Regions from separate parts of the Leucogemmata humicola genome, predicted to be linked through region 2. Evidence: riboswitches for the same ligand, from Rfam matches in the RefSeq annotation. Region 2 holds a riboswitch; the other holds the start of a gene.
The links. A riboswitch is a leader RNA that binds a small molecule or an ion and turns the genes downstream of it on or off. The one in region 2 is predicted to bind cobalamin.
Positions count from the first base shown of each region.

Region 1: another riboswitch for cobalamin. It lies ahead of AC6H4Z_RS14300 (ABC transporter substrate-binding protein); the one in region 2 lies ahead of AC6H4Z_RS15455 (ribonucleoside-diphosphate reductase subunit alpha).

Region 1 covers NZ_AP040875.1:3,381,659-3,385,065, forward strand. The annotation lists gene AC6H4Z_RS14295 (cobyric acid synthase) at 1-1,211, opposite strand, end outside; cobalamin riboswitch at 1,339-1,551, shown strand; gene AC6H4Z_RS14300 (ABC transporter substrate-binding protein) at 1,666-2,637, shown strand; gene AC6H4Z_RS14305 (FecCD family ABC transporter permease) at 2,634-3,407, shown strand, end outside.
Region 2 covers NZ_AP040875.1:3,648,006-3,651,412, forward strand. The annotation lists gene AC6H4Z_RS15445 (SGNH/GDSL hydrolase family protein) at 1-326, shown strand, start outside; gene AC6H4Z_RS15450 (HmuY family protein) at 414-1,493, opposite strand; cobalamin riboswitch at 1,655-1,791, shown strand; gene AC6H4Z_RS15455 (ribonucleoside-diphosphate reductase subunit alpha) at 1,918-3,407, shown strand, end outside.

The sequences.
Region 1 (3,407 bases), 270 kb from region 2:
AGCGCGTGCCCGCCAAGACGTGAGGGTTCGCGATCTGTCTCATCGCCTACGACATCGTCGGGCGCCCAGAGCGCGTTCGCCTTGACGACGCGGCCGGTGACGCGTCGCGTCACCTTCTCGGGGGCAAACACCGTTGTCATCGGCAAAAGGCCAAGCGCGTCGACCGACGCGCGTGCTTCCACGCCGCCCTCGTCGATGACGCGGGTGCCGAGCATCTGGAACCCTCCACAGATTCCGAGCACTGGGGTGCCCGCGGCGCGCTTCGAGAGAATCGCATCGGCAAGACCTCGCTCGCGGAGCCATGCGAGATCGGCGACAGTGGACTTGGTGCCGGGGATGATTATCAGATCCGGACTGCCGAGCTCGTTCGGGTCGGCGACGAAGCGCATGGCGACGCCGGGTTCGCAGGCGAGGGCCTGAAATTCGTCGAGGTTCGCGACGCGCGGCAGTCGCATGACGGCGACATCGATGAGCGTTTGCTCATTGGCATTCCGGCCGAGCGAATCCCATTCAACGGCATCCTCGGCCGGAAGCCGCGAGAGATCGAGATACGGAAGAACGCCGAGTGTCGGGACACCTGTGCGCTCGAGCAGCGTATCGAAGCCGGGGTCGAGGAGCGACGGATCGCCGCGGAACTTGTTGATGATGAAACCGCGAATCAGCGCGCGGTCCGATTCCGGGAGGAGCGCCACCGTGCCGAAGAGCGAGGCGAAGACGCCACCGCGATCGATATCGCCGACAATCACCACCGGTGCATTGGCGTAGCGGGCGACGCGCATGTTGACGATGTCGTATCGCTCGAGATTGATCTCGGCCGGACTTCCGGCGCCTTCGATGACGACGACGTCATACTCGGCGCGTAGGCGGTCGAGCGCCGCCGTGACAACGGGCCAGAGCTCTGCGGTGCGATCGTAGTACTCACGCGCGTTCGACGTGTGATGAACGCGTCCAAGCACGACGACCTGCGACGTGCGATCGCTCTGTGGCTTGAGCAACACGGGGTTCATGTCCACCGTCACCGGCACACCAGCAGCTGTAGCCTGCATGGCCTGCGCGCGTCCAACTTCTCCGCCGCCCAGCGTCACCGCAGCATTGTTCGACATGTTTTGCGCCTTGAATGGCGCAACGCGAAAGCCAGCGCGCGCGAAGATTCGGCAGAGCGCAGCCACCAGCGTCGATTTCCCGGCATGCGACGACGTGCCCTGTACCATCAGCACGCGCGCGTTCAGTTTCGGCTCGGACACGCGCGCAGTGTCACCGCGGAACGCGCTGCGCGCAAGGGCCGTGGGATGTTTCCAGCGACTTGCGCGAAGCGGCTTCAGCGTGATAGTGTTTCGAGCACAACTGAACTGAACGGGCCATGCAGTAGGAAGCCGGTGTGAATCCGGCGCGGCCCCGCCACTGTCAGAGGTCCTGTCGATGCGCCGCTCATCAGAGCGTCGGATCGGCGGGTCAGGTCGGCTTCATGCACCACCCACTGGCGCTTTGGCGCTGGGAAGGGAGAGCCGATCCGCCTCGAGCCAGGAGACCGGCCCGTTCGTTCCCGCATTAGGTCCCTCGAGGGAGGGGCGCGGGGTCGATCGCCGGTCCGCCGCGCCTTTGCCTCTCGCGCTTCGTGCCGCCTTCAGCCCCCGTCCCGCCGCTCACTGCGCTAGGACGGGTTTCGTGTTTTTGGGCATCGATGTAAAACGATCGATCGCGATCTGCGGCGCCATCGCGCTGCTTTCGACCGCCTGCTCGCGGGATGCCACGCGCGACGCGCGCATCGATTCCGCGGCACATTCCGCGATCGAAGTCAAAGACGACGCCGGCTTCACGATTCGATTGGCGAAGCCAGCGCAGCGCGTCATCTCGCTCATCCCAAGCGCGACGGAAACACTCATCGCGATCGGTGCGACGACACAAATCGTCGCGCGAACGCGATACGATGTGGCACCCGAAGTTGCCAACTTGCCGTCGGTCGGCGGCGGAGTGGATCCGAGTGTTGAGGCAATGGTCAATCTCCATCCGGATCTCGTGATCTCGTGGGAGAGCGACAAGCGTCAGCAGGTGCGCGAGAAGCTCACCGCGCTCGGCATTCCAGTGTTCATTCTTCGCACGCAAGACACGACGGACATTTTCCACGGAATCAGCAGCATCGGACGACTCAGCGGTCACGATTCCGCGGCGACGGCAGTCGCGACGTCGGTTCGTGCTACGCTCGACAGTGTTCGTACCTCGGTGAGCAATCGCCCTGCGCCGAGCGTGCTGTATGTCGTGTACAACGACCCGCCGATGACTGCAGGCCCGCAGACGTTCATCGGGCAACTGATCTCACTCGCCGGCGGACGTTCGATCTTCGCCGACGCTGCGGCGAATTGGCCGAATGTGGCGATGGAGGAGATCGTCCGCCGCGATCCCGACATCCTCGTTGTGCCTGTTGGAGAATTCAAAACCAATTCGCTCGATCGCTTCCGCGCGATGGCGGGCTGGCGCGACCTTCGCGCAGTGCGCACGGGCCGCGTCGTTACGGTGCCGGCTGATTTGATGAGCCGTCCGAGTCCGAGTATCGCGGCAGCATCACTCGTTTTGCGACGCGCACTGCATCCGGAAGTTGCCGGCGTCGACTCGACGCAGGCGGCCGGAGTTCGACGGTGAGTGTTCGTGCGCGCCTTGCCTGGCCGCTGTCTCTGCGCCTGGCAGTGCTCAGCGTCCTAGTCGTCGTGGCGCTGTTTGCCGCCGTACGACTGGGCGCCGTGGCGACGAGCAACGGCGCGCTGATTGACGCCATTTTCGGTCGCGGCGATCCGACGACCATCACGATCATTCGCGCGCTGCGAATGCCACGCGCGCTGCAGGCCGCCCTCGCCGGCGCAGCACTCGCGGTGAGCGGTGCAACGTTTCAGGCGCTCCTGCGCAATCCGTTGGCCGAGCCGTACATCCTTGGTGTGTCGAGCGGCGCGGCGATGGGAGCGGTCATCACCGTCGTGACAGGGTGGTCGCTGCGCTTTGTCTGGGCGTTGCCGCTTGCCGCATTCGCGGGTGCTGTGTTGTCGATGCTGCTCGTGTTTCGAATCGCATTCAGCGTTGGTCGCACGCTCGATACCCGCGTGCTATTGCTTGCTGGCGTCGTGGTGAGCGCGTTTCTCGTCGCGGTGATCTGGCTCGTGCTCACGTTCGCCGATACCGAGGCGGTGCGTTCGGCGATCTTCTGGATGATGGGAAGCCACGCCAACGCGTCGTGGCGAAGTGTCGGAATTCTTGCGACATGCCTCGTTCCCGCGCTGGCTGTTCTGTTTTCACTCGCGCGTCCGCTCAATTTGCTGGCGATTGGTGAGCCGACAGCTGCGTATCTCGGAACGTCGGTCGAGCGAACGAAGCTCATTGCCTTCGGGACGGCGACGCTGCTGACGGCCGCGTCGGTGTCA
Region 2 (3,407 bases):
GCGGAGCGATTCTCGTCGACGTCGCAAAGCATTCCATCGGATCAGATCCGCGGCTCTGGAGCGTCGATCGTCTCCACGCCAACTCGCTCGGACATGAGCGAATTGCGGCTGCGCTTGCGTGGGGGCTTGGTCTCCCTGGTACGGATGATTCCTGGTCGCACCCGCTGCCGACGCCATGGTCGCGATCGTGGGTCGCGAGCATAGTCGCCGAGTTCCGGTGGCAGCGCGACTACTTCCTGCCGTGGCTTTGGCGACACGCGCGCGGGCGCTCGTCAGGCGACAATCGCGGACCCAAGCTGCCCGGCCTCACGAAAGTCGAGGTCTGAGGTCTGCGTCGGTCAGAGCCGGCACCTTCGGGCGGGTCACCGCGAGGTCATTTCGACTTCGCGGTGGTCTGAGAATGGCCGGCGGGATCAGCCAGCAATCTTCGCGTAGCGCAGCGTGATGGTTCCGAACGCACCGGCGCTGTTGTAATAGCCCGTGACTTGGACCTTGTACACCGCCGAGCCGCGCTTGACCAAGTAAACGTCATAGGTGGGATACACTTGGTGCGACGTGGCGTCATAGCGGTAGGGCGCGGATGCGAGGAATGCCCCGCCCGCTCCATCGCTCGTGAATGCCGTCGACGGAATTCCGGTCGCACCGACGGGAATCGCAGTGATTGCGGCGTACGACGTGTAGAATGTCGACGGCACGAGCAACACCGCACCAACGTTCCCCGTTCCGCTCGCTCCACCGTTGACCGTGATCGTGTAACCCTGCAACGCAACGTCCCACGCCGCCGATGACGACGTGGACGTCGCTCCGGTTGTGAGGTTCACGTAGACTTTGCCGCCGCTGGTGAGATCGACCGTCGCCTGTTGATTTGCGGCCAACGCGCCGGTTGCCGACGGCTGAACCGCCCATTCGATCGTCACGGGACCCGCGTTCGACTGGCCGGGTGCCGACAGCGTCTTCACGTGGAATTTTGCGTACGCGCCACTCGTCGACGCGAGTCGAACGCCCCACACATTCGCACTCGGCGTCACGGCGTGCGTGGTTGCGTTGTAGTCGTACCAATTGCTGATCGCCTGGGAAGATGCGTCGAGCTGAAACGACGACTCGCCGGGAATAGTTGCAGCGGTTACTGCTCCGAACGCATCGGTACCCGATGTCGACGTGAGCGCTTCGACTTGTGCGAGCGTCAGCTTCGAGTTGGTGCAGAGACAGTATGCGGTAACTCCGCCCGGACCGCTCGCACCGCCGTTCACCGCAACTCCGGGCTCCGGCGTGAATGCGAGATCCCATGCCGTCGACGACGTCGGATCACCCACCGTGACGACCGATGCGGTCGCGCCAAGCGTGAAGTAGGCGGTGGCCGAAGAGGTGTTCAGCTGAATCGACGTATACGCGGCGCCTGGATCCGTCGGGCTGTCGGTGCTGCTCGAGCACGCAGCGGCGATGGACAGCAGAACGGGTGAAGCGAAGGCGAGGACGGTTTTGCGCTTGTTCATTTTAGCGTTATCGAATTGAAGGAACGGCTGGGCTTGGACGGCAACGTAGCCGTAATGCCGAGTATTTCAATCGGGATTATTCACGCGCTGGGCGAGGATCCGCCCGGCCCGCGCGCGACCTTGCTCGCTTGCTCGGACTCACGTATGATTGCCTCGCACTACTCGATGAGATGTTCGCGGGGCCGGCTGTCGTAGCCGGCTTCAAACACGGGGAAAGTCCGGTGAAAATCCGGCGCTGTCGCGCAACGGTAAGGCACTTCTGCCAAGCCCGAATGCCCACCCGCGAGCCAATTGTCGTGACGACGTCCTTCGCGTGAAGGGGCGTGGTCGCCGCGCGTGGCCTCCGGTTCCCTAGAACCGTCTCGAGGCCTTCGGTGCCCAGCGTTCCTTCGGCGGATCATAGGGTCACGACGCCGGAGGACATATGGAAACTGTGATATCGGCGGACGACCCGACCCGCGCACCCAACGCTCCTTCCTCAGCCCTTGCTCGCGTTGTCAAACGCGACGGCCGGACCGTCTCGTACGACCGATCGCGCATTGCCCACGCCATCGAGATGGCGTTCCGCGCGGAAGCGAAAGTTCCCTACCCCGATGCGTTCGACACGCGCTACTTCGACGACATCGAGCGTGTGACTGACGCCGTCGAGCTCGTCCTCGCGACGCATCCACACGAAACCGCGCTCGCGATCGAGACCATCCAAGATGAAGTCGAGCGCGCACTGATGGACGGCGGCCACTACGCCGTCGCGCGCCGCTACATCCTCTATCGCGAAGCGCGCGCTGAGCGACGTCGTGGTCCCCGACTTCGCATTCGCGAGTTGGACGGACGCGAGTCGTTCCTCGAAGGCTCAGTCCTGCGAGGACTCATCGCCGAGGCGGCGTATGGTCTCACGCCAGCAGTCGATCCTGTCGTCGTCGCAGACGAAGCGCTCGCCTCTTCGTACCACGGCGTTACACGCACCGAAGTCGGCACATCAGCCATTCTGGCCGCACGTGCGCGTATCGAACAGGCGCCCGAATACGCGACACTCGCCGCGCGGCTGCTTCTGGGAAATCTCTACGGCGAAGTAATGGGCCGCTCGGTGACCTATGGCGAAATGCGCACGCTGTATCGAACGCAATTCGCAGTGTACCTCACGCACGGCATCACCGTCGGCCGCCTCGACGAACGGCTCGCATCGTACGACCTGGCACGGATCGCGTCGACGATCGACGCCACTCGCGACTTTGCCTTTGAATTCATCGGCGCGCAAACGCTGTACGACCGCTATCTCCTCCAGCACGACGGTCGCCACTACGAGCTGCCTCAGTGGTTCTGGATGCGCGTCGCCATGGGGCTCGCACTCGGCGAACAGGAATCGGAGCGCACCGACCGCGCAATCGAGTTCTATCGTGTACTATCGAGTTTCGCGTTCTGCAGTTCAACGCCGACATTGTTCAATGCCGGTACGCGTCATCCACAGCTGTCGTCCTGCTTCCTCACATCGGTGCAGGACGACCTCGGCGACATCTTCAAGGCGATCCGCGACAACGCACTGCTATCGAAATGGAGCGGCGGGCTCGGCAACGATTGGACGAACGTCCGCGCGCTCGGAAGTTTGATTCACGGCACCGGCGGCCCGAGTCAGGGCGTGATTCCATTCCTCAAGGTCGCGAACGACACCGCGATTGCGGTCAATCAAGGCGGCAAACGACAGGGCGCGACGTGCGCATACCTCGAGACGTGGCATCTCGATATCGAGGAGTTCGTCGAGCTGCGCAAGAACACGGGCGACGATCGCAGGCGCACGCACGACATGCACCTCGCGCACTGGATCCCCGATCTATTCATGGAGCGCGTGCGAGACAACGCGCACTGGACGCTGTTCAGCCCGAGCGACGCGCCCGATTTGCACGACTCCTACGGTGCAGC